3 regions of the Hydrogenophaga sp. L99 genome follow, and region 3 is predicted to be linked to each of the others. Evidence: predicted binding sites of a transcription regulator. Region 3 holds the regulator's gene; each other region holds the start of a gene.
The links. The regulator FNR, encoded in region 3, switches genes on or off when oxygen is low (the NO sensors DNR and NnrR bind a similar motif). The targets are predictions, from matches to a motif close to TTGATNNNNATCAA.
Positions count from the first base shown of each region.

Region 1: AC4QBL_RS18920 (ribonucleoside triphosphate reductase) is a predicted target of FNR. The motif match lies at 4,235-4,248, and genes of this name have one in related genera.
Region 2: clpB (ATP-dependent chaperone ClpB) is a predicted target of FNR. The motif match lies at 5,864-5,877, and genes of this name have one in related genera.

Region 1 is NZ_CM178972.1:3,945,858-3,953,817, reverse strand. Features, by position in the region: gene AC4QBL_RS18935 (DUF1513 domain-containing protein) at 1-1,132, shown strand, start outside; gene AC4QBL_RS18930 (anaerobic ribonucleoside-triphosphate reductase activating protein) at 1,154-1,903, opposite strand; gene nrdD (anaerobic ribonucleoside-triphosphate reductase) at 1,860-2,051, opposite strand; gene AC4QBL_RS18920 (ribonucleoside triphosphate reductase) at 2,088-4,109, opposite strand; gene AC4QBL_RS18915 (acyl-CoA dehydrogenase family protein) at 4,308-5,603, shown strand; gene AC4QBL_RS18910 (alkene reductase) at 5,842-6,945, shown strand; gene AC4QBL_RS18905 (SirB2 family protein) at 7,237-7,644, shown strand; gene AC4QBL_RS18900 (YbaN family protein) at 7,641-7,960, shown strand, end outside.
Region 2 is NZ_CM178972.1:1,035,088-1,043,047, forward strand. Features, by position in the region: gene AC4QBL_RS04980 (pyridoxal phosphate-dependent aminotransferase) at 1-247, shown strand, start outside; gene AC4QBL_RS04985 (homoserine dehydrogenase) at 280-1,602, shown strand; gene thrC (threonine synthase) at 1,729-3,171, shown strand; gene mobB (molybdopterin-guanine dinucleotide biosynthesis protein B) at 3,168-3,704, shown strand; gene AC4QBL_RS05000 (molybdopterin molybdotransferase MoeA) at 3,701-4,981, shown strand; gene moaD (molybdopterin converting factor subunit 1) at 4,978-5,229, shown strand; gene AC4QBL_RS05010 (molybdenum cofactor biosynthesis protein MoaE) at 5,232-5,705, shown strand; gene clpB (ATP-dependent chaperone ClpB) at 5,977-7,960, shown strand, end outside.
Region 3 is NZ_CM178972.1:1,823,734-1,831,693, reverse strand. Features, by position in the region: gene ccoG (cytochrome c oxidase accessory protein CcoG) at 1-1,011, shown strand, start outside; gene AC4QBL_RS08755 (hypothetical protein) at 1,055-1,351, shown strand; gene AC4QBL_RS08750 (hypothetical protein) at 1,433-1,726, shown strand; gene fnr (fumarate/nitrate reduction transcriptional regulator Fnr) at 1,837-2,556, opposite strand; gene hemN (oxygen-independent coproporphyrinogen III oxidase) at 2,739-4,118, shown strand; gene AC4QBL_RS08735 (sulfite exporter TauE/SafE family protein) at 4,193-4,852, shown strand; gene AC4QBL_RS08730 (DMT family transporter) at 4,874-5,800, opposite strand; gene aceA (isocitrate lyase) at 6,184-7,503, shown strand; gene thrS (threonine--tRNA ligase) at 7,751-7,960, shown strand, end outside.

The DNA of each region.
Region 1 (7,960 bases), 2.1 Mb from region 3:
CAGCGCCCCGACCCTGGCGCAAAGCGACACCGCCCCTTCCGACATCATCGGGGCCCCACCCCTGCCATCCCGGGTGCGCCTGGCCGCCGCCTGGCGCAGCCACGGCAACACCCCCGACTGCGGCCGCGACTGCGACCAGGTGGGTGTGCTTGAACTCGACTGGGCTGCGCGCGAGGTGCGCGTGGCCGCCCACCTGCCGGTGCAGGGGCGTGCCCACGGTCTGCTGCCCGAGCCCGGCGGCGGTTTCCTCGCCGTCGCCACCCGGCCCGGCCGCTGGCTGCTGCGCTGCGACCCACTGGGTGAGCTGCAGACCCGGCACCTGATCGACGCCGAAACCCCGCACCGCACCCTGGGTGGCCACGTGCTGGCGAGCGCCGACGGGCAGTGGCTCTACACCACCGAAACCGACACCCGCGACGGCCGTGGCTGGATCGGTGTGCGCGACCACCGCACGCTGCAACGGGTCGCGCAATGGCCCAGCCACGGCCTGGACCCGCACCACATGGCACTGGACGCTGGCGGGGCGCTGCTGGTCGTCAACGGGGGCATTCCGCGCACCGCCAGCGGCCAGAAAACCCGGCTGGAGGCCATGGACCCGTCGCTGGTGCGGCTGGAGCCGCGGAGCGGCGCGCTGCTGGGTCAGTGGCGGCTGGGCGACCCGCGCCTGAGCCTGCGCCATGTGGCCTGGGGCCTGCCGGTGGGCCCCGGCGACGGCACACCGGCGCGCGCGCCGCTGCTGGGCATCGCGCTGCAGGCCGAACACGACGAGGCCGCCCAGCGCCGCGACGCGCCCGTGCTGGCGCTCTGGGACGGGCAGGACCTGCGGCTGGCCAGCCGCGGCATCGCCGGGAATGGCTACGCGGGCGACATCGCGCCCGGTCCCGGTGGTGGCTTCATCGTGAGCGGCCAGCGCAGCCACGAAGGCCTGCTCTGGCACCCCGACGCACCGGACCGCTGGACCACCATCGCACGGCTCACCGAACCCTGCGCGCTGGCGCCCTGGCCGGGAAGCGGCGGGGTGCTGATGGGCGCGAGCCGCGGGGTCGGCTTCTGGCACCCGGCCCTGCCACCGGCCATGCTGGCCTGGCCCGGCGCCATGACGCCCGACAACCACTGGGTCGTGCTGGGCTGAGCCACCCGCCAGGGCGGCGCTTCAGCGGCATTCGAACCGGGCAAACCGCGCGGCCAGGGCGGCCAGGTCCTCCGCGTCGAGCACCGGGGCAGCCAGGCCCGGGCTGCGGCAGGTCTGCAGCACCCAGTGCGACACCGCCTGCGCGGCCAACGCGTCGGCCAGGCGGAACAGGTCATCCCGCCCGAACAGGCCGGCGTGCCAGGTGGTGCGGCACTCCAGCGCCACCCCGCTGTGCTGCAGCAGGCGCAGGCTGCGTGCCGCGCGCGCGCCGCCGCCGCGTGTGCCGGTGACCTGGTCGTGGCGGTGTTGCGGCGCCTTGATGTCCAGCCCGACCCAGTCCAGCTGCGGCAACACCCGCTGCAGTCGCTCGGGGTACATGCCGCCGGTGTGCAGGCCGGTGGCAAAACCGAGCGCGCGCACCTCGGCCAGGGCCGGGCCCAGCGCCGCCTGCAGCGTGGGCTCGCCGCCCGAGAACACCACGCCGTCGAGCAGCCCGCGGCGCTGCCGCAGGAAGCCGTGCACCGCCTGCCACGACAGGGCCCCCGGAACCGCGGCGTCGAGCAGCCCCGGGTTGTGGCAGTACACGCAGCGCCACGGACAGCCCTGCAGGAACACCACCGCCGCCAGCCGGCCCGGGAAATCAACCCCGGTCAGCCGCGTGAGTCCGCCGATGCGCAGCGCCTGCGCACCACGGGTCGCGGGTGGTGGTGCGGCGGTGCCCGCGACCTCAGGCGCGGTCGGCCGGCTCGGCAAAGAATCGGCGTTCGGCATGTTCGCCCTGTTTGCCCCGGTTGAAGCTGCTGACCGGCCGGTGGTAGCCCATGACGCGGGTCCAGACCTCGCAGGGCTGGCGTTCGTCGTCGCGCAGGGACATGTCAGCGGCCGTTGACCTGACGGCCGATGGGGTGGATGTGTTCATGGGTGTTTCCTTTTGGGGTGGTTGAAAGACGGGGCATCAAGCGGCCTGCAGCTGGCGTTTGGCGGCCAGCTTCTCAGCGTCGCAGACCGGACAGAACGGGTGCTCGCCCGCGAGGTAGCCGTGGGTGGGGCAGATGGAGAAGGTGGGGGTGACGGTGATGTAGGGCAGGCGGAAGTTCGTCAGCGCGCGCTGCACCAGCGCGCGGCAGGCCTCGCCGCTGGTCAGGCGTTCACCCATGTACAGGTGCAGCACGGTGCCGCCGGTGTACTTGCGCTGCAGCGGGGCCTGGCGCTCCAGCGCCTCGAACGGGTCGTCGGTGAAGCCCACGGGCAGCTGCGAAGAGTTGGTGTAGTAGGGCTGCTCGGGCGTGCCGGCCTGCAGGATCGCGGGCCAGCGCTTGCGGTCTTCGCGGGCGAAGCGGTAGGTGGTGCCCTCCGCGGGCGTGGCCTCCAGGTTGTACAGGTGGCCGGTCTCCTCCTGGAAGGCCACGATGCGTTCGCGCACGTGGTCGAGGAAGCGCAGCGCGAAGGCGTGGCCGTCGTCGGTGGTGATGTCGTGCGCGTCGCCGGTGAAGTTGCGCACCATCTCGTTGATGCCGTTCACGCCCAGGGTGCTGAAGTGGTTGCGCAGCGTGCCCAGGTAGCGTTTGGTGTACGGGAACAGGCCCTGGTCCATCAGGCGCTGGATCAGCTTGCGCTTGGTCTCCAGGCTCTGTTGGCCCAACGCCAGCAGGCGGTCGAGCGCGGCCAGCAGGCCGGCCTCGTCGCCCGCGTGCACATGCCCCAGGCGCGCGCAGTTCACCGTGACCACGCCCAGGCTGCCGGTCTGCTCGGCGCTGCCGAACAGGCCGTTGCCGCGCTTGAGCAGCTCGCGCAGATCAAGCTGCAGGCGACAGCACATGGAGCGCACCATGTTCGGCTGCAGCTCGGAGTTGATGAAGTTCTGGAAGTACGGCAGGCCGTACTTGGCCGTCATGTCGAACAGGCGCCGCGCGTTCTCGCTCTCCCAGGGGAAATCGGGCGTGATGTTGTAGGTGGGGATGGGGAAGGTGAAGACCCGCCCCTTGGCGTCGCCCTCGGTCATCACCTCGATGTAGGCGCGGTTGATCAGGTCCATCTCGGCCTGCAGATCGCCGTAGCAGAACGGCATTTCCTGCCCGGCGATCACCGGCACCTGCTCGCGCAGGTCGTCGGGGCAGACCCAGTCGAAGGTGAGGTTGGTGAAGGGCGTCTGCGTGCCCCAGCGCGAGGGCACGTTGAGGTTGTAGATCAGCTCCTGGATGCACTGGCGCACGGCCGCGTAATCCATGCCGTCCTGGCGCACATAGGGCGCCATGTAGGTGTCGAACGACGAGAAGGCCTGCGCGCCGGCCCACTCGTTCTGCAGCGTGCCCAGGAAGTTCACGATCTGCCCCACGGCCGAGGACATGTGTTTCGGCGGCCCCGACTCCACCTTGCCCGGCACGCCGTTGAGGCCTTCGTTGAGCAGGGTGCGCAACGACCAGCCCGCGCAGTAGCCGCTGAGCATGTCGAGGTCGTGGATGTGGAGGTCGCCCTCGCGGTGCGCCTGCCCGATCTCGGGCGTGTAGACGTGCGAAAGCCAGTAGTTGGCCGTGACCTTGCCGGCCACGTTCAGGATCAGCCCGCCCAGCGAATAACCCTGGTTGGCGTTGGCGTTCACGCGCCAGTCGGCGCGCGTGAGGTACTCGTTGATCGACGATTCCACATCCACCAGCGTCTGCTGGTCGGCGCGCAGCGTGGCGTGCTGCTCGCGGTAGACGATGTAGGCGCGCGCGGTCTGGAGGTGGTTGGCCGCGATCAGCGTCTGTTCGACCACGTCCTGGATCGGCTCGATGCCGGGCGGCGCACCCTTGAAGCGGTGGATCAGCACCTTGACCACCTGGGCACACAACAGCGCGGCTTCGGCGCCGTCGAACTCGCCGCTGGCCTGGCCGGCCCGCGCCAGCGCGGACCGGATCTTGTCGGCATCGAAGGCCTCGCGCAGGCCCGAACGCTTGATCACCTCCCTTGGAAGACTGACCACCATCGCATCTTTCATAGCTCTCGCCTCCTGGATCAAAAACACTACCTATGGTGTTCAAGATACCCGCCAGACACCATAGGTAGTTTGATTTGACGCAAGGTCGACGCAGCTTCCAACGCCGTTTCAGGCCTTTCACCGGCTTGATCTGCGTCAACCGGGTGCGGCTGTCACGCGCGTTCTGACAGGACCGCGCTGAGCCTGAAGAATCCCGGCATGGACTTCGATCACAGCCCCCGGGCGCAGGCGCTCCAGCAGCAGCTGGAGACCTTCATGCACACCTACCTGCTGCCGCACAACGCGGCCTGGCACCAGGCGGTGCAGCAGGGGGACTACCCGCCACCCTTCCTCGAAGACCTGAAGACCCTGGCGCGCGAGGAAGGGCTGTGGAACCTGTTCCTGCCCGGGCTGCGCGAAGACGAGCCCGGCACCCGGCTGGGCAACCTCGACTACGCGCCGCTGGCCGAGGCCATGGGCCAACTGCACTGGGCGGCCGAGGTGTTCAACTGCAGCGCGCCCGACACCGGCAACATGGAGCTGCTGCACCGCTTCGCCACATCCGCGCAGCGCACGCAGTGGCTCACGCCGCTGCTCCATGGAACGGTCCGATCCGCCTTCGCCATGTCCGAACCCGACGTGGCCTCGTCGGACCCGACCAACCTGCAGACCACGGTGCGGCGCGAGGGCGACGACCTCGTGCTCAACGGCCGCAAGTGGTTCATCACCGGCGTGGCGCACCCGCATTGCAGGCTGTTGATCGTGATGGCGCGCAACGCGCCCGATCACAGCGCCGCGGCCGAGACCCGGCACCACCAGCACAGCATGGTGCTGGTGCCGCTGGACACGCCGGGCGTGGACGTGGTGCGCAACATCAGCGTGGTGCACCACCACGCGCCCGAGGGGCATGGCGAGATCGTGTTCCGCCAAGTGCGCGTGCCGGCCGACCACCTGCTCGGCGGCTGGGGCGAAGGCTTTGCGATGGCGCAGGCTCGGCTGGGGCCGGGCCGCGTGCACCACTGCATGCGCACCATCGGCCAGTGCGAGCTGGCGCTGGCACTCGCCACCGAACGCGCGCTGGAGCGCCAGACCTTCGGCAAATACCTGGCGGACTACGCCAACGTCCAGGAGTGGATCGCACGGTCGCGCATCGAGATCGACCAGGCGCGCCTGCTGGTGCTGCGCTGCGCCTGGCTGCTCGACCACCCGGAGCGCACCGAGCCCGCGGCCTTGCGCGCGCAGGTGGCCGCGATCAAGGTGGTGGCCGCGGGCCTGCAGACCCGCGTGGTGGACCGCGCGATGCAGATCTTCGGTGCCATGGGCCTCTCGCCCGACACGCCGCTGGCGCAGTTCTGGACCTGGGGCCGCGCCCTGCACCTGCTCGACGGGCCCGACGAAGTCCACCTGCGCAGCGTGGCGCGCCACGAACTGGAGCGGGCACGCGCGCGCATGGGCGCGTCTTCAGCCTACTTCACCACGCCCGAGCAGATGCGCACACCGCCGCACCTTCGTTAGCCGCCCCTGCTTTTCGCGGATCGTCAACCCGTGACCTCGTGACCGGGACGGCAGCCGATCCAACAGAAAGGCGAACCTCTTGCAAAGCCTTCACGCATCCGTTGGCAGACCTGAAGCACAGGGCGTGCAGCGCGGCGGCCACAAAACCGTCCCGCGCCCGGGCCTTGTCCAGCGGTTGCTGGCAGGCGCGCCGGTTTGGCCGTAGGCTGTACCCTTCGTTTCCATTTTCTGTTGAACCATGACCACCCTTTTCGACCCCCTACAAGCCGGCGGCCTGCACCTCGCCAACCGCATCGTCATGGCGCCGCTCACCCGCAACCGCGCGCCCGACGCCATCCCGACGCCGCTGATGGCCGAGTACTATGCGCAGCGCGCCAGTGCCGGCCTGCTGATCACCGAAGCCACCGCCATCACCCAGCAAGGCCAGGGCTACGCCGACGTGCCCGGCCTGTATGGCACCGAGCAGCTCGATGGCTGGAAGCGCGTGACGAAAGCGGTGCACGCCGCTGGCGGCAAAATCGTCACCCAGCTCTGGCATGTGGGCCGCGTCTCGCACACCGACCTGCAGCCCCACTTCCAGAAGCCGGTTGCGCCCTCGGCCATCCGCGCCCACACCAAGACCGTGCTGATCAAGGACGGCGTGCCGACCTTCGTCGACACCTCCGAGCCGCGCGCGCTCGACGCCGAAGAAATCCCCGGCATCGTGCAGGACTACCGCCACGCCGCGATGAACGCCATCACCGCCGGCTTCGACGGGGTGGAGATCCACGCCGCCAACGGCTACCTGATCGACCAGTTCCTGAAAACCGGCAGCAACCAGCGCACCGACGACTACGGCGGCAGCATCACCAACCGCGCACGCCTGCTGCTCGAAGTGGTGGCCGCCGTCACGGACGCCATCGGCGGCGCACGCACCGGCATCCGCCTCTCGCCGGTGACGCCGGCCAACGACGTGGTGGACGCCGATCCGCAGCCGCTGTTCGAGTACGTGGTCCGCAAACTGGCTCCGCATCACCTGGCCTATGTGCACATCATCGAAGGCGCCACCGGCGGCCCGCGCGAACTGCCCGAGCGCCCCTTCGACTACGCGGCACTGAAATCCGCCTACCGCGCAGCGGGTGGCCAAGGTGCCTGGATGGTGAACAACGGCTACGACCTGCCGCTGGCCGAGCAGGCGTTGGCCGACGGTGCCGACCTGGTGGCTTTTGGCAAGGCCTACATCGCCAACCCGGATCTGGTGGCACGGTTGAAGGCCGGTGGCCCATTCAACACGCCGGACAAAAACACCTTCTACGGTGGCGGCGCTGAAGGCTACACCGACTACCCGACCCTCACCGACTGAATCGCGTCCGCCCTGCGGCGGCCATCGTGCGGCGCGTACCCGCGGGCGTGCTCGGTCTGGTGGGGGCTGGTGGGATCGGCATTGCGTTGACGGTGGCGATGGATCTGTTCCACAACGACGAAGCCGCCACCCTCATCCTGGCCATCTTTGCGCTCGTGGTGTTGGTGGAGCGACTCAGCGCTGCGCAAGAAGATTCTCTGAACCAGGCGCCCGGTGCACCGGGCGCGTCAGCGGGTTGGCGGGTTGGCGGACAATGCCGTCTCACCACCGCCCCACGACCCGCGCCCACCCATGCAGGCTTCACTCTTCGGCACCCTCTACCCTGGCCTTCTCCACGCCCACATCGGTCTGGTCACGCTGAGCGCTGGCCTGTTTTTCTTGCGCTGGCTGGGTGTGTTGGCGGGTTTGCGCTGGCCCATGCAGCGCCTGTCGCGCCGGCTGAGCGTGGTGATCGACACAGCGCTGCTGGGCGCTGGCATCGCCTTGTGGTGGCTGCTGCAACTGCACCCGCTGCACCAGCCCTGGCTGGGCACCAAACTGGGCCTGCTGGTGGTCTACATCGGGCTGGGCACGTTCGCACTCAAGCGCGGGCGCACGCGGGGGCACAAGTTCGCCTTTGGCCTGCTGGCGCTCACGGTGCTGGCTTTCATGGCGTCGGTGGCGCTGTCACGGCATCCGCTCGGCTGGTGGCGCCTTTGAACCCGGATCCCTGGCATCGCTCGCGTGTGGTGCGCGGCCTGCTGTGGCTGGCCGGCTCGCTGTCACTCGCTCTGGGGCTGCTGGGGGTGCTGCTGCCGGGCCTGCCCACCACCCCCTTCATGCTGCTGGCAGCGGCCTGCTACGCCAAGGCCTCGCCGCGCCTGCACCGCTGGATGCTGAACCACCGCTGGATGGGACCGATGCTGCGCGACTGGGAACGCGACCGCAGCCTGACGCGGCGCAGCAAGACGGTGGCGGTGCTGTCGATGGCGGTGATGGTGAGCTTGTCCATCTGGAGTTTTCACGGGCGCGTGGC
Region 2 (7,960 bases), 790 kb from region 3:
ACCCTCGGCGGCGCTCTACATGTTTCCGCGCCTCGACCCCCAGATCTACCCGGTCGAGGACGATCAGCAGCTGTTCCTGGAGCTGCTGCAGGGAACGCGCGTGATGCTGGTGCAGGGCTCGGGTTTCAATTACCCGGACAACCAACATTTCCGCATCGTGTTTTTGCCGCACGAGGACGACCTGCGTGAGGCCATTGGCCGCGTGGCGAAGTTTTTTGAAGGCTGGCGCAAACGCCACGGCACCTGATTTTTTTGAATTCCATTCAAGCAATGACCGATATGAAACCAATTCAAGTGGGCCTTTTGGGCATAGGTACCGTGGGCAGCGGCACGTTCAATGTGCTCAAGCGCAACCAGGAAGAAATCAAGCGCCGCGCTGGCCGCGGTATTGAAATCACGATGGTGGCCGATCTCGATGTGGCCCGCGCGCAGTCTCTGGTAGGGCCCGGTGTGCAGGTGGTGAACGATGCCCGTGCCGTCATTGCCAACCCTGACATCGACATCGTCATCGAGTTGATTGGTGGCTATGGGATCGCCAAGGCGCTGGTGCTTGAAGCCATTGCCGCTGGCAAGCATGTGGTCACGGCCAACAAAGCGCTGCTGGCGGTGCATGGCACCGAGATCTTTGCCGCAGCGTCGGCCAAGGGCGTGATGGTGGCGTTTGAAGCGGCGGTGGCCGGTGGCATCCCGATTATCAAAGCGTTGCGTGAAGGTCTGACGGCCAACAGCATTCAATGGATCGCCGGCATCATCAACGGCACCACCAACTTTATCTTGTCCGAAATGCGCGACAAGGGTTTGGACTTTGACGTGGTGCTGAAAGAGGCGCAGCGTCTGGGTTATGCCGAAGCCGACCCTACGTTTGATATCGAAGGCGTGGACGCAGCGCACAAAGTGACGCTCATGAGCGCCATTGCATTTGGCATCCCGGTGCAATTTGACAAGGCTTATGTCGAAGGCATCACCAAGCTCGGCGCCGCTGACATCAAATACGCAGAGCAACTGGGCTACCGCATCAAGCTGTTGGGTATCACCAAGCGCACGGCCCAAGGCATTGAGTTGCGCGTACACCCCAGCCTGGTGCCCACCAAGCGCCTCATCGCAAATGTGGAAGGTGCCATGAACGCCGTGGTGGTGCAGGGCGATGCCGTGGGCACGACGCTGTATTACGGCAAGGGCGCTGGCAGCGAACCCACGGCGAGCGCCGTCATTGCCGATCTGGTCGACATCACCCGGCTGCACACCGCTGACCCGCACCACCGCGTGCCGCACCTGGCCTTCCAGCCCGACGCCATGAGCGACCTGTCCGTGCTGCCCATGAGCGAGGTTGTGACGAGCTACTACCTGCGTCTGCGCGTGGCAGACGAAGCCGGTGTGCTGGCCAAGGTAACCGGGCTCTTGGCTGACGCTGGTATCAGCATCGACGCGGTGTCGCAGCGCGAGGCCGATGAAATCGGCGGTGAGGGCTCGACCCAGACCGACGTCATCATCCTCACGCACGACACCCGCGAGGGCACGCTGGACGCCGTACTGGCTCAAATGCAGGCGCTTCCTTCGGTGCTGGCGCCCATAACGCGCATCCGCAAAGAAGAGTTGAATTAACCCCACGCGTCGCCTGCGGCGCCACCCCAAGGGGCGATGCTCGTGGGCCGGCAGAGCCGGTTCCATGGCATCTTGATCGAGCACCTCCCCTCGAGGAGCGTCTTATCTGCTGATATTGGAACTGACATGCAATACCTTTCCACCCGCGGTCACCCGGATCGCAAACGTTTTTGCGAAATCCTGCTGGAAGGCTTGGCGCCCGATGGCGGTCTGTATCTGCCTGAGCGCTACCCACAGGTGGATGCAGCCACGCTGGCGCGCTGGCGGGCTGCTTTCAACGGCGGCGAATCGGGCGGCTACGCTGCGCTGGCATTCGAGGTGCTGTCGCTCTACATCGACGATATTCCGCCGGCCGATCTGAAGGCGCTTTGCGAAAAGACGTACACGGAGGCGGTGTACGGCACAGCAGCCATCGTTCCACTGAAAAAGCTGGAGGATGGCTTTTACCTCGAAGCGCTGTCCAATGGCCCCACGCTCGCCTTCAAGGACATGGCGATGCAACTGCTGGGCAACCTGTTTGAATACGAACTGGCCCGCCGCGGCGAAGAACTCAACATTTTGGGGGCTACCAGTGGTGACACCGGCAGCGCGGCCGAATACGCCATGCGAGGCAAAAAAGGCGTGCGCGTTTTCATGCTCAGCCCGCACGGCCGCATGAGCCCGTTTCAGCAGGCGCAGATGTTCAGCCTGATGGACGACAACATCCACAACATCGCCATTGAAGGTGTGTTCGACGACTGCCAGGACATTGTCAAAAACGTCAGCAACGACCTTGACTTCAAGCGCGGCTACAAGATCGGTACCGTCAATTCGATCAACTGGGCGCGCTTGCTGGCGCAGGTCGTTTACTACTTCGCCGGCTATTTTCAGGCAACCGCCAGCGACACGCAAAAGGTGAGCTTCACGGTGCCCAGCGGCAACTTTGGCAACGTCTGCGCTGGCCATGTGGCGCGCCAGATGGGCCTGCCCATCCAGACGCTGGTGGTGGCAACCAATGAAAACGACGTGCTGGACGAGTTCTTCCGCACCGGTGTGTACCGCGTGCGGGCGAGTGCTGACACGTTTGAGACCTCCAGTCCATCGATGGACATCTCCAAGGCCAGCAACTTTGAGCGCTTTGTGTTCGATTTGCTGGGTCGAGACGGTGCCCGCGTCAAAGCCCTCTTTGGCGATGCGCTGCACAAAGCTGGGCGCTTTGAGCTGGGTGCCGATAAGGTGTTTGCCGAGGCCGCCAGTCGCTACGGTTTTGCCAGTGGCAAGAGCTCGCACAGCGATCGACTGGCCACGATCAAGGACGCGTTTGAGCGCTACAACATCATGATCGACACCCACACCGCCGATGGCGTGAAGGTGGCGCGGGAGCACCTGCAACCGGGCGTGCCCATGATCGTTCTGGAGACGGCTCTGCCCATCAAGTTCGCTGAAACCATCGTTGAAGCCCTGGGCCGTCAGCCCGATCGGCCAGCCCGTTTCAACGGTATTGAAGACCTGCCCAAGCGCGTGCGTGTCATGCCCGCAGACACCGCAGCCGTGCAGGCCTACGTCGCCGAGCATTGTCCCGTCGCATGAAGGTCGTCGGCTTTGCGGGTTACTCGGGTTCGGGCAAGACCACGCTGGTTGAGCAGCTGATTCCGGCGCTTAAATTTCGTGGCCTGCGTGTGTCGGTGGTCAAGCACGCCCACCACCAGTTTGACATTGACCACCCCGGTAAAGACACCTGGCGCCACCGCGAAGCCGGTGCCTTTGAGGTGGTGGCGGCGTCGCCTAACCGACTGGTGCTGATGCGCGAGTTTGAACAGCCAGCCGAACTCAAGGTGCACCAGTTGATTGCCGAGCTTTACGGCGGTGTGGACTGGGTGCTGGTTGAAGGCTTCAAAGAAAGCGATTTGCACAAGATTGAGATTTGGCGCGAGGCCAGTGGCAAGCCCGCTCGCTACCCCGACGATCCTTTCATTGCAGCCATTGCAACCGACAGCCCGACAGCCTTGCCCGTCTCAACCGCTCGACCGGTACTGGATTTGAACCAGCCAGATGACGTCGCGACCTGGTTGGTCGAAAATGGCCATCGATTCGATTACAGCCCAGAGATCTACGCGCCATGACCGTTCACAAGCCAGCAGCCCGAGCCCCTTTGATGTCGCTGGACGATGCACTGGCCAGCTTGCTGGGTCGCGTGGTGCCGCTCAGCGCCGCGGAAAACGTGGCTACCTTTGACGCCGATCGCCGCGTGCTGGCGCAAGACCTGGTTTCTGCGCTGCAAGTCCCGCCAAACGACAACTCGTCCATGGACGGTTATGCGGTGCGCAGTGCAGACGTCACGGCCCCTGGGGTGGTCTTGTCCGTGTCGCAGCGCATTGCCGCTGGCCATGCCGCAGAACCGCTACGCCCAGGCACCTGCGCCCGTATTTTTACTGGCGCCCCCATGCCTGAAGGTGCCGACGCGGTGGTGATGCAGGAAGACACCCAAGATGTGGGTGGCAACATCCATGGCGTGCACATCAACGCCGTGCCCCAGCCGGGCCAGTGGGTGCGCCGGGCCGGAGAAGACGTGACGCGTGGTGCCGTGGTGTTGTCTCGCGGCGAGCGGTTGTCACCGGCAAGCCTGGGTTTGGCCGCCAGCCTGGGCTTGGCCCATGTGCCGGTGGTCGCGCGGCCCCGTGTGGCGCTGTTTTCAACCGGCGACGAACTGGTGATGCCGGGTGAGGTATCCCCGCAGGACATGAAGCCTGGCGCCATTTACAACTCCAATCGCTTTTTCTTGCGTGCGTTGTTGCGGCGTCTGGGCTGTGAGGTGAGTGATCTGGGCATCGTGCCCGACCGCCGCGAAGCCACGCTGGCGGCACTTAAAACGGCAGCAGACCACCACGACCTGATCTTGACCAGCGGTGGTGTTTCGGTGGGTGAGGAAGACCACATCAAGCCGGCCGTGCAGGAACTCGGCAGCCTCGATCTGTGGCAGATTGGTATGAAACCGGGCAAGCCGTTTGCTTACGGGCGTGTGAACCGCGACGCCGGTGCGGGCGCCAGCGCTGCGCAGCCTTGCCATTTCATTGGCCTTCCTGGCAATCCGGTGTCGAGCTTTGTGACCTTTGTGTTGCTGGTCAGGCCGTTTTTACTCAAGCTGCAAGGCGCGCAAGTTCCTCGTGTGCAGCCCGTGATGCTGCCGGCCCACTTCACGGTGGTCCGTGCTGACAAGCGCCGCGAATTTCTGCGCGTGTGTCGCAACGCCGAAGGTGGGTTGGACCTCTTTCCCAACCAGAGTTCGGGGGTTTTGACTTCTGCCGTGTGGGGTGACGGTCTGGTGGACAACCCGGCCGGCGCCACCATCGCCCATGGTGATCCAGTGCCCTATCTTTCTTTTGCAGAGTTGCTCGCATGATTGTCAAACTTCGCTATTTCGCATCGATTCGAGAGGCCATCGGCGCCAGCAGCGAGTCGGCTGACACCAAGGCAGCCACCCTGGGCGCGCTGCGTGAAGAGTTGGTTGCACGCGGTGGTGCTTACGCCGAAGCGCTGGCGCGTGGTCGTGCGGTGCGGGTGGCCTTGAACCAGACCATGAGCGACGAGGGGGCCGCGCTCATCGATGGCGCCGAAGTGGGGTTTTTCCCACCCGTCACAGGAGGCTGAACATGGCACCGCGCGTCAGCATCCAGACCGAAGACTTCGACCTGAGCACCGAGGTGCAGCGGTTGCGCGAGCAGGACAAGCGCGTGGGCGCCGTGTGCAGTTTCATGGGTACCGTGCGTGACCGCAACGACGGGCAGAGCATCAGCACGATGGAGCTGGAGCACTACCCTGGCATGACCGAAAAAAGCATTGAGGCCATGATCGACGAAGCCTTCCGGCGTTTCGACATCTTCGGTGCACGCGTGATTCACCGCGTGGGCTTGCTGCAGCCGCTGGACCAAATTGTGCTGGTGGCCGTGACATCGGCCCACCGTGGCGAGAGCTTCCAGGCTTGCGAATTCCTGATGGACTACCTGAAGACCCAGGCGCCGTTCTGGAAGAAGGAACAGACGCCCGAGGGTGCGCGATGGGTGGACGCACGCGTGAGCGACGACGCGGCGCTGGCCAAGTGGGGTATCGAAGCGCGCAACGCTTGAGTGTCCGTTTGCGCCTTGCGTGTCCCGCGCGACCGTGCGTGGGGTGTGCGCACAACGGACTGAAAACGCACGGCCCTCGCGGGTGCAGCCTGCGCGGATGCGCTGAGACCTTGCTTTTTTCGAATTGGCGCAAAAATGGACGGCGTGCACGTGCTTGGCTGATCTGCGTCAACGGCTGCGCGGTCAGCCTGCATCAGGCTTCATGCTTGTCTTGAAAAGTGGTCGTCAAGCGCCACATACCAGCCAATACAAACATTCGGAGTGCTGATCCATGCGACTCGACAAACTCACCACCAAGTTCCAAGAAGCCCTGAGCGAAGCCCAGACACTGGCGCTCGGCGCTGACCACGCTTACATTGAGCCCGCTCACCTGCTGCTGGCCATGCTGCGTCAGGCCGATGGCCCGCAGTCTTTGCTGCAGCGCGCGGGTGTCAACGTGCCTGGATTGACCAAGGCCGCCGAGGCGGCGATGACGCGCTTGCCGGAAGTGCAGGGGCAAGACCAAGTGCAGGTTGGGCAAGAGCTGTCCAAATTGCTGCAAGCCACCGAAAAAGAAGCCATCAAACGCGGCGACCAGTTCATCGCTAGCGAACTCTTTTTGCTTGCAGTGGCCGACAGCAAAGGGGAGTTGGGGCGCATCTCGAATGAGAACGGCCTGAACCGCAAGAGCCTTGAATCGGCCATCATCGCCGTACGCGGTGGTCAGTCCATGGACAGTCCCGAGGCCGAGGGTCAGCGCGAGGCTCTTAAAAAATACACGATGGACCTCACCGAGCGCGCCCGCATGGGCAAGCTGGACCCGGTGATTGGCCGCGATGACGAGATTCGCCGCGCCATCCAGGTGTTGCAACGCCGGACCAAGAACAACCCTGTGCTGATCGGCGAGCCCGGTGTGGGTAAAACGGCCATTGTTGAAGGCTTGGCCCAGCGCATCGTGGCGGGCGAAGTGCCTGATTCGCTCAAGGGCAAACGCGTGCTGAGCCTGGACATGGCGGCGCTGCTGGCCGGGGCCAAGTTCCGTGGTGAGTTTGAAGAGCGCCTGAAAACCGTGCTCAACGAGTTGGCCAAAGACGAAGGCCAGACCATTGTGTTCATTGACGAGTTACACACCATGGTGGGAGCCGGCAAAGGCGAAGGGGCTATGGATGCGGGCAACATGCTCAAGCCAGCGCTGGCCCGCGGAGAACTGCACTGCGTGGGTGCCACCACGCTCGACGAGTACCGCAAATACATTGAAAAAGATGCTGCACTCGAGCGCCGCTTTCAGAAGATCATTGTGGGCGAGCCCAGTGTGGAAGCCACCATTGCCATCTTGCGTGGTTTGCAAGAGAAGTATGAGGTGCATCACGGCGTTCAGATCACCGACCCGGCCATCGTGGCCGCTGCCGAGCTCAGCCACCGCTACATCACCGATCGCTTTTTGCCTGACAAGGCCATCGATCTCATCGACGAGGCGGCCAGCAAGATCAAGATCGAACTCGACTCCAAGCCCGAGGTGATGGACAAACTCGACCGCCGTTTGATTCAGTTGCAAATTGAGCGCGAGGCCGTGCGGCGTGAGAAGGATGAGGCGTCACAAAAGCGCTTCGGTCTGATTGCGGAAGAAATTGCCCGGTTGGAGAAAGAAATCTCCGACTACGACGAAATCTGGAAGGCTGAAAAAGCCCAGGCGCTGGGCTCCAAGGACGTGATGGAGGAGATGGACCGTATCCGTTCCCAGATCAAGACATTCACCGACAAGGGTGACTTCAACAAAGTGGCCGAGCTGCAATACGGCAAGCTACCCGAATTGGAAAAGCGCCTCAAAGACGCGCAGGCTGTGGAATCGGGGAAAGCCGCCAACAAAGACGGTACGGGCCGCCCGCAGCTGCTACGTACCCAGGTGGGTGCTGAAGAGATTGCAGAAGTCGTGGCCCGCGCGACCGGCATCCCCGTGGCCAAACTCATGCAGGGCGAGCGCGACAAGCTGCTGGTGATGGAAGACAAGCTGCATCAGCGTGTGGTGGGGCAAGACGAAGCCATTGGCGCCGTCGCCAACGCGATCCGCCGCTCACGCTCCGGACTATCCGATCCGAACCGACCCACGGGCTCGTTTCTGTTTTTAGGCCCAACGGGTGTCGGTAAAACCGAGCTGTGCAAGGCGCTCGCCGGCTTCCTGTTTGATAGCGAAGACCACCTGATTCGCATCGATATGAGCGAATTTATGGAGAAACACTCGGTGGCACGCCTCATTGGTGCGCCGCCCGGGTATGTAG
Region 3 (7,960 bases):
GCCCGTATGCGCTTGGATCAGGCTGATTTTTCCGCGCAAAAGCTGGGCAAAAAGTGGCTTAAGCACGCCTTGTGGATTGCTTTTGCGCTCTGGACAGGCTTCACCTTCGTAGGCTATTTCACGCCCATCCGCGATCTGGCTGCCTTGTCGCTGGCCGCGTCTTTGGGCCCTTGGCAAACCTTCTGGGTATTTTTCTACGGCTTTGCCACCTACGGCAACGCAGGGTTCATGCGCGAGCAGGTCTGCAAGTACATGTGCCCCTACGCGCGTTTCCAGAGCGCGATGTTTGACAAAGACACCATGATCGTCACCTACGACGAAAAGCGTGGTGAGCCCCGCGGTCCGCGATCGAAAAAGGCCGATCCCTTGGCGCTGGGGTTGGGTTCTTGCGTTGACTGCACGCTCTGCGTCCAGGTCTGCCCCACCGGTATCGACATTCGCAAGGGTCTGCAATACGAATGCATCGGCTGCGGTGCCTGTATTGACGTGTGTGACGAGGTCATGGACAAGGTGGGTTATCCGCGCGGCCTGATCAAGTACTCCACCGAGAACGGGGTTGCTCAGGGCTGGACCACGGCTCAAATGATCAAGCGAGCGTTCAGACCCAGGGTGCTGGTTTACACCGGTATCCTGGTGGCCATCACCCTGGCTGTGATGGTCAGCTTGTTCATGCGCAAGCCGCTCAAGGTGGACGTGATCCGCGACCGGGGCGCATTGGCCCGCATGGTGGAGCAAGGACGCATTGAAAACGTCTTCCGGCTGCAAATCATGAACGCCACCGAATCCACACAGCGCTACGTCATCACGGTGTCCGGCCTGCCGGGTGTCACCATTGCTTCGGAAAACGAAGTCGAGGTGTTGCCCACTGAGGTCCGCTCGGCCGTGATTCGGGTTCAGATACCGCCGGATGCTGCAAACCCGGGCTCGCACCCCATCCAGTTCGGCATCCGCTCGGTTGGTGACGAGCCAGTCGAGGTTTCCGAGAAAGCTGCCTTCCTGGTCCCGCGCTGACGACATTCAGCGCCATTTGACATTCCCATTTCGGAGCTACAACATGAGCAACGCGCCCTTGACCCAGCCCCCAAGCCATGAAAATACCCCCTGGTGGAGAATTCCACATGTGGTGTTCGTGCCGGCTCTTCTGTTGTGTGGGGTGATAGCGACCAGCACCATGGTGGTCATTTCGTCGATGGACCAGGATCCGGTGCTTGACAAGGAGGTCTACGAGCGAGAGCGCAGGGCGGCACTGGCACTGGAGGGGCAAGCAAGGATCGATGCGCTGATGGCTGTGCAGCCAGCCAATCAGGGTCGAAACCATGCGGCTTCACCTTTGGTGCCCTCTGAAAAATAATGGCCAGCCTGGCTACCGGTGCAGCTGTACCCGGGTGCTTGTCGCTTTAACAAAAACAGATATGGAAGAGGAGCCGCACCGATGTGGACACAGCGTTTGATGTGGATAGCATGGCCTGCTTTTTTGGTGGCCGCGGTGCTGGAAATGGTGGTGTTTGCTTTTGTCGATCCCAGCGATCTGCATTGGTTTGGCTCTCCTCTGGCCCTGTCGCGGGAAGCGGTTTACACCCTCGCGTTCTTTGTGTTCTGGGGTGCAACCATGGTTTCCAGCGCCTTGACAACTTTGCTCGCCGTGTCGCCATTTGAGGTGAACCGTTGCCCGATACCCGCAGACGAGCGACCAACCGACTGCGCCAAGAACGGTCGCTGCGGCTGAAACGGCTAGCGCCTTCAGCGCCAACAAAAAACCCCGGAGAGGCGTATGCGCCTGTCCGGGGTTTTTTTGTTGGGCATTCGCCCAGGTTTTCGTTGGGTGTCGCGGTGGATTCAGCGGCAAGTTTGCGGATTCACGATCTGCTTGAGCCCTTCGGTGCTCTTGATGTGAACATAGCGCTGTTTCACTTCGATAATGCCGTCGTCAACGAACTTGGAGAAAGTGCGGCTCACCGTTTCGAGCTTCATACCCAGGTAGCTGCCGATCTCTTCGCGGGTCATGCGCAAAATCAGCTCGGACTGTGAGAACCCGCGGGCATGAAGCCGCTGGACCAGATTGAGCAAGAAAGCCGCCAGCCGTTCTTCGGCGCGCATGCTGCCCAGCAGCAGCATCACCGAGTGGTCGCGCACGATCTCGCGGCTCATGATCTTGTGGACGTGGTGTTGCAGGGTGGTGAATTCGCGTGAAAGCTCTTCCACCTGGTCAAAAGGCATCACGCACACCTCGGCATCCTCCAGTGCAATCGCGTCGCACGAGTGGTGGTCGCTGACGATGCCGTCCAGACCGATGATTTCTCCCGTCATCTGAAAGCCGGTCACCTGGTCACGGCCGTCTGCGGTCGTAACGCAGGTTTTAAAAAAACCAGAACGCACGGCAAATAGCGACGTGAACTTGTCGCCCGTGTTGAAGAGCGCGGAGCCGCGCTTGATGCGGCGGCGTGTGGAAATCACCGCGTCGAGCTTGTCTATCTCTTCACTGTTCAGACCCATGGGCAGGCACAACTCCCGCAGGTTGCAGCTTGAGCAGGCGACTTTGATGCTTTGAATGTCCATAATTTTTCCAGGAGTGCGGGGTTAGCTTAACGCATCGGCCCGAGCACTGTCGAGAAAAGGCCGGTTTGGAGTCTGGGGGCAATCCTGGGGACAACCCCCGGTCCGACCGAGGCCTTGATCAAGATCAAAGGCGCTGGCGCGCTCATGCGGCACATTCAGCCCTCAGAACTGGAGAACTGTTTGTGAGTCATGCTATTTCCAACGAGTTGCTCAAGCGATTCGACATTCCTGGGCCTCGTTACACCTCGTACCCGACGGCAGACCGATTCGTCGAAGCTTTCGCGGAGCAAGACTATATACAAGCGCTGGAGCAGCGCCGAGTGGGTTCCATGGCGCTGCCGCTGTCGCTGTATGTGCACATTCCGTTTTGTGAGTCGGTCTGCTACTACTGCGCCTGCAACAAGGTGATCACGAAGCACCACGAACGTGCAGCCGAATACCTGCGCTATCTGTCTCGTGAGGTGGAGCTGCAGGTGCAGCACTTCGGGCAAGGTCACAGCGTGTCGCAGCTGCACCTGGGCGGCGGTACCCCCACTTTTCTGTCCGATGCCGAGCTGGAAGACCTGATGTCGATGATCCGGCGCAATTTCACGCTGGTGCCGGGTGGTGAGTATTCGATTGAAGTGGACCCTCGCACGGTGACCGACCAGCGGCTGCAGACGTTGGCCAGACTGGGCTTCAACCGCTTGAGCTTTGGTGTGCAGGATTTCGATCCGGCGGTGCAAAAAGCGGTGCACCGGGTACAACCCGCTGAACAGGTTTTTGCCTTGGTAGAAACCGCCCGCAAGATCGGGTTTGAGTCGGTCAATGTGGACCTCATCTACGGTTTGCCCCTGCAAACCCCGGAATCTTTTGCGCGCACCTTGGCCCAGGTCAACGAGTTGCGTCCGGACCGCATTGCGCTGTATGCCTACGCCCATCTGCCTTCGCGGTTCAAGCCACAGCGCCGCATCATCTCTGCCGAACTGCCCAGCGGCGGCGACAAGCTGGCCATGCTGTCGGCCTCGCTGGACGCGTTCATGGACGCGGGGTATGTGTATGTGGGCATGGACCACTTTGCTTTGCCCACCGATGCGCTGGCCGTGGCCAAGCGCCAAGGCCGTCTGCACCGCAACTTTCAGGGCTACAGCACCCAGCCCGATTGCGATTTGATCGCTCTGGGCGTTTCGGCCATCGGACGCATTGGCGCCACCTACAGCCAGAACGCCAAAACGCTGGACGAGTACTACGACGCGCTGGACCAGGGGCGTCTGCCTATCGTGCGCGGCCTGGCTTTGACGCGGGATGACCTGTTGCGACGCTCCGTCATCATGTCGCTCATGTGCCAAGGCCAGTTGCAATACGAATCCATCGAGCTCGGCCACCTGATCGATTTCAAGTCCTACTTCGCGCGTGAGCTGGAAGTGCTGTCCGGCTTTGTAGAGAGCGGGTTGGTCACCATGGATGACACGGGCGTCGAGGTCACGGCTACAGGTTGGTTTCTCGTGCGTGCCATCGCTATGGTGTTTGACAAGAACCTGCAGGTTGACCTGGACCGGGCGCGTTTTTCGAAAATCATCTGAGCGTTCAGCGGGATACCGCGGGCGCAGGCGTTGCCCGTGCCCGGCCTGCGCTACAGTGACTTATGCAGACTTCAATGGCGATCACGGCCCTGTTCATGGGCCTCGCGGGCGGGCCCCACTGCGTGGCTATGTGCGGCGCGGCTTGCGCGGGCATCAGCCGTGCGGCGGGTGAGCGCAGCACCCGCGCGCTGTGGACCTTCCAGTTCAGCCGCATGCTGGGCTACGCACTCTTCGGCGCCTTTGCCGCCGGCTCGGTGCAAGGCCTGGCCTGGTTGGGCACCAACACCGCGGTGCTGCGCCCTGTGTGGACAATGTTCCATGTGGCCGCTCTTTTGCTCGGTGCCGTGCTGATCTGGCAGGCCCGCCAGCCCGCCTGGATTGAAAACCTCGGTCAATCGATTTGGCGAAAGGCCCGTCCTGTGATGGCCTCACTGGGACAGCGCGCACCTGTGGTGTTGGGTGCTGCATGGGCACTCATGCCTTGTGGCTTGCTGTATTCGGCCTTGTTGGTGGCGTCCCTGTCGGCCAATGCAGCAGAGGGCGCTGCCATCATGGCGCTGTTCTCCATCGGCACATCCATATCGCTTACCGCAGGTCCTTGGCTGCTGTTGCGGTTGCGCGGTGGCCGCTCAGGTGCGTGGGGCATTCGCCTTGCCGGTCTGGCACTGGCAGCCACGTCGGGCTGGGCCCTGTGGATGGGCATCACCAACCCCACCGGGCTCTGGTGTGCCTGATCTTTGTCGCTGAATGGGGCCTCAGCCGGCACGGGCACGCCGGCCGGGCAGGGTGGCCAGCACCAGGCCCAGCAGCGCAATGCCAAACGCCACCACTTGCAAGCCTGTGAGCCGTTCGCCCATGAACAGCACGCCAATGGCGGCAGCGCTCACCGGCAGCATCACCGTGAACACGCCGGCTTGTGATGCGGGCACTGTCTTCAGGCCGGTCATCCAAAGCCACACGGTCCACATGCTGGCGGCCAAACCGTAAAAAACCAGCAGGCCCCAAACGGGTGCCTGGACCGCACCAAAGTCAAACTGCCATGCAGCCCACACCCCAAACGGCGTGACAAGGGCAAAGCCCCATAGGTTGATGATGGCCGAAATGCGCTTGGGACTCAGACCATCGGTCAAGCGCTTGCCAATGACCACGTAGGCGGCCTCACAAACCACCGCTGCAAACACCAGCAGATTGCCTAGCAGGCTGCGGCTGATGCCGAAGGGGCCACTCGTATCAGCCAGCACCGGCATGGCCGGGTCTGCTTTCTGCAAGGAAAACAGCCCGATGCCGATGGCCGCACAAGCAATGCCAGCCGCACTGCGCCAGCCGATGCGCTCGCGCAGAAACAACCAGCTGAGCACAGCCACCACGGCAGGTATGGACGACATGACCACGCCCGCGGCCACAGCGGTGGTCATGCTTACCCCAAACAGCATGCAGATCGAAAACAGGAAGTTGCCCAGGAACGACTCCAGAAACAACAGGCGGCGTGTGTGGCTTGATATGGGGGCCTCGTCGGCGGGCTTGCGCATCCACCGCCACATGGCCAGACCACCAATGCCAAAGCGCATCCAGGCCAGCAAAAACACGGGAAACACCAACACCAGTGGCTTGGATAGCGCCACATAACTTCCCACCAATGCCATGCTCAGGCCCAGGCTGGCGTACGCCCACCATCGGTTCATGGCGCACCTTTTCGAATGGATTGGATTTGCATGGCTGCGGATCATGCCTGATTCATCCAAAGCACCGAAGTTGTGCGTTGGCGTGGTTCGGACCCAGACATGTAGGGATCACCCCACAGCCGTTTCCCACGATGAGGGCATCGATCTTCATAATGTGGAAAATAAAAATGCTGCAATGCAAGAATATTTCTCATTACGGGAAACAAATTCCCATATTGAGAAATATCATAGGAAGTGCATTGAATTTAAACGATAAAATATTTGTCTTGTATAAGACATAAGAGCTTTTCAAACTCTTCTATAAGACTTAAAGTCTGTTCATCGGCACTGTCCTTGCAAGCCAAGTGGCCGAACCTGTTTTCTCAACCTCACGGAGTAGTTTCATGTCCCAAACACTGACCCGCCAGCAACAGATCGAAGCCCTCGAAAAAGACTGGGCCACCAACCCCCGCTGGAAGGGCGTCAAGCGCGGCTACACCGCCGCCGACGTGGTGCGTCTGCGCGGCAGCATGCAGCCTGAATACACGCTGGCCAAAAACGGCGCTGAAAAGCTGTGGGCCAAGGTCAACGGCGGCGCCAAAAAAGGCTACGTGAACGCATTTGGTGCCATCACCGCCGGTCAGGCCATGCAGCAGGCCAAGGCCGGCTTGGAGGCTGTGTACCTGTCGGGCTGGCAAGTCGCCGCTGATGGCAACACTTCCGAGACCATGTACCCCGACCAGTCGCTGTACGCCTACGATTCGGTGCCCACCATGGTGCGCCGCATCAACAACACCTTTAAGCGCGCTGATGAAATTCAGTGGGGCCGCGGTATCGAGCCAGGTTCGCCCGAGTTTGTGGACTACTTCCTGCCGATCGTGGCCGATGCAGAAGCCGGTTTCGGCGGCGTGCTCAACGCGTTCGAACTGATGAAGAACATGATCGCTTCCGGTGCCGCCGGCGTTCACTTTGAAGACCAGTTGGCCGCCGTGAAGAAGTGCGGTCACATGGGTGGCAAGGTGCTGGTGCCCACGCAAGAAGCTTGCGAAAAGCTGATCGCAGCCCGTTTTGCCGCTGACGTCATGGGTGTCTCCACCATCGTGCTGGCCCGTACCGACGCCGAAGCCGCCAACCTGATCACCAGCGACCACGACGCCAACGACAAGCCCTTCCTGACCGGCGAGCGCACGCAAGAAGGTTTCTACCGCGTCAAGAACGGCCTGGAGCAGTCCATCAGCCGTGGCGTGGCCTACGCCCCCTACGCCGACCTGGTGTGGTGCGAGACCGGTGTGCCTGACATCGGTTTTGCCCGCGAATTTGCCCAGGCTGTGCACGCTTCGTGCCCCGGCAAGCTGCTGTCGTACAACTGCTCGCCTTCCTTCAACTGGAAGAAGAACCTCAACGACAGCCAGATCGCATCCTTCCAGGAAGACCTGGCCGCGCTGGGCTACAAGTACCAGTTCATCACGCTGGCCGGTATCCACATCAACTGGTTCAACACGTTCCAGTTTGCCCACGCCTACGCCCGCGGCGAAGGCATGAAGCACTACACCGAAATGGTGCAGGAGCAGGAATTTGCTGCACGTGACAAGGGTTACACCTTCGTGTCGCACCAGCAAGAAGTGGGCGCAGGCTACTTCGACGACGTGACCACCGTCATCCAGGGCGGTTCTTCCAGCGTGAAAGCCCTCACCGGCTCGACCGAAGAAGAGCAGTTCCACTGATCGGAAGCCTCACAAGCCCCCAGGGGCTGTTGGGACAGAAAGCCCGGGCCACCCCCGGGCTTTTTTGTGGGAAAATTCAGAGCTTCAAAGTACAGCAAGAGCGAGAAAGGCAATCTGGTTATGACACCGCGAACTACAAGGCGTTTCCCTCTGGCCTCCTGAGGTCCGCAGTTCGCGCCTGCCCGATTCCCCTTTTCAACTCCATCCAGCGCGGCTCCATGCCGCGCTTTTTTGTTTCTGGACACCCATGCTTCACATCACGCTTCCCGACGGTTCACAACGCGAGTTTCCTGGTCCGGTCACCGTAGCCGAAGTTGCTGCATCGATCGGCGCCGGCCTGGCCAAAGCTGCGCTGGCCGGCAAAATTGGCGACAAGGTGGTGGACACCAGCTTTCAGATCACGGCGGACAGCCCGCTGGCCATCATCACCGCCAAAGATGCCGACGGCCTGGAGGTG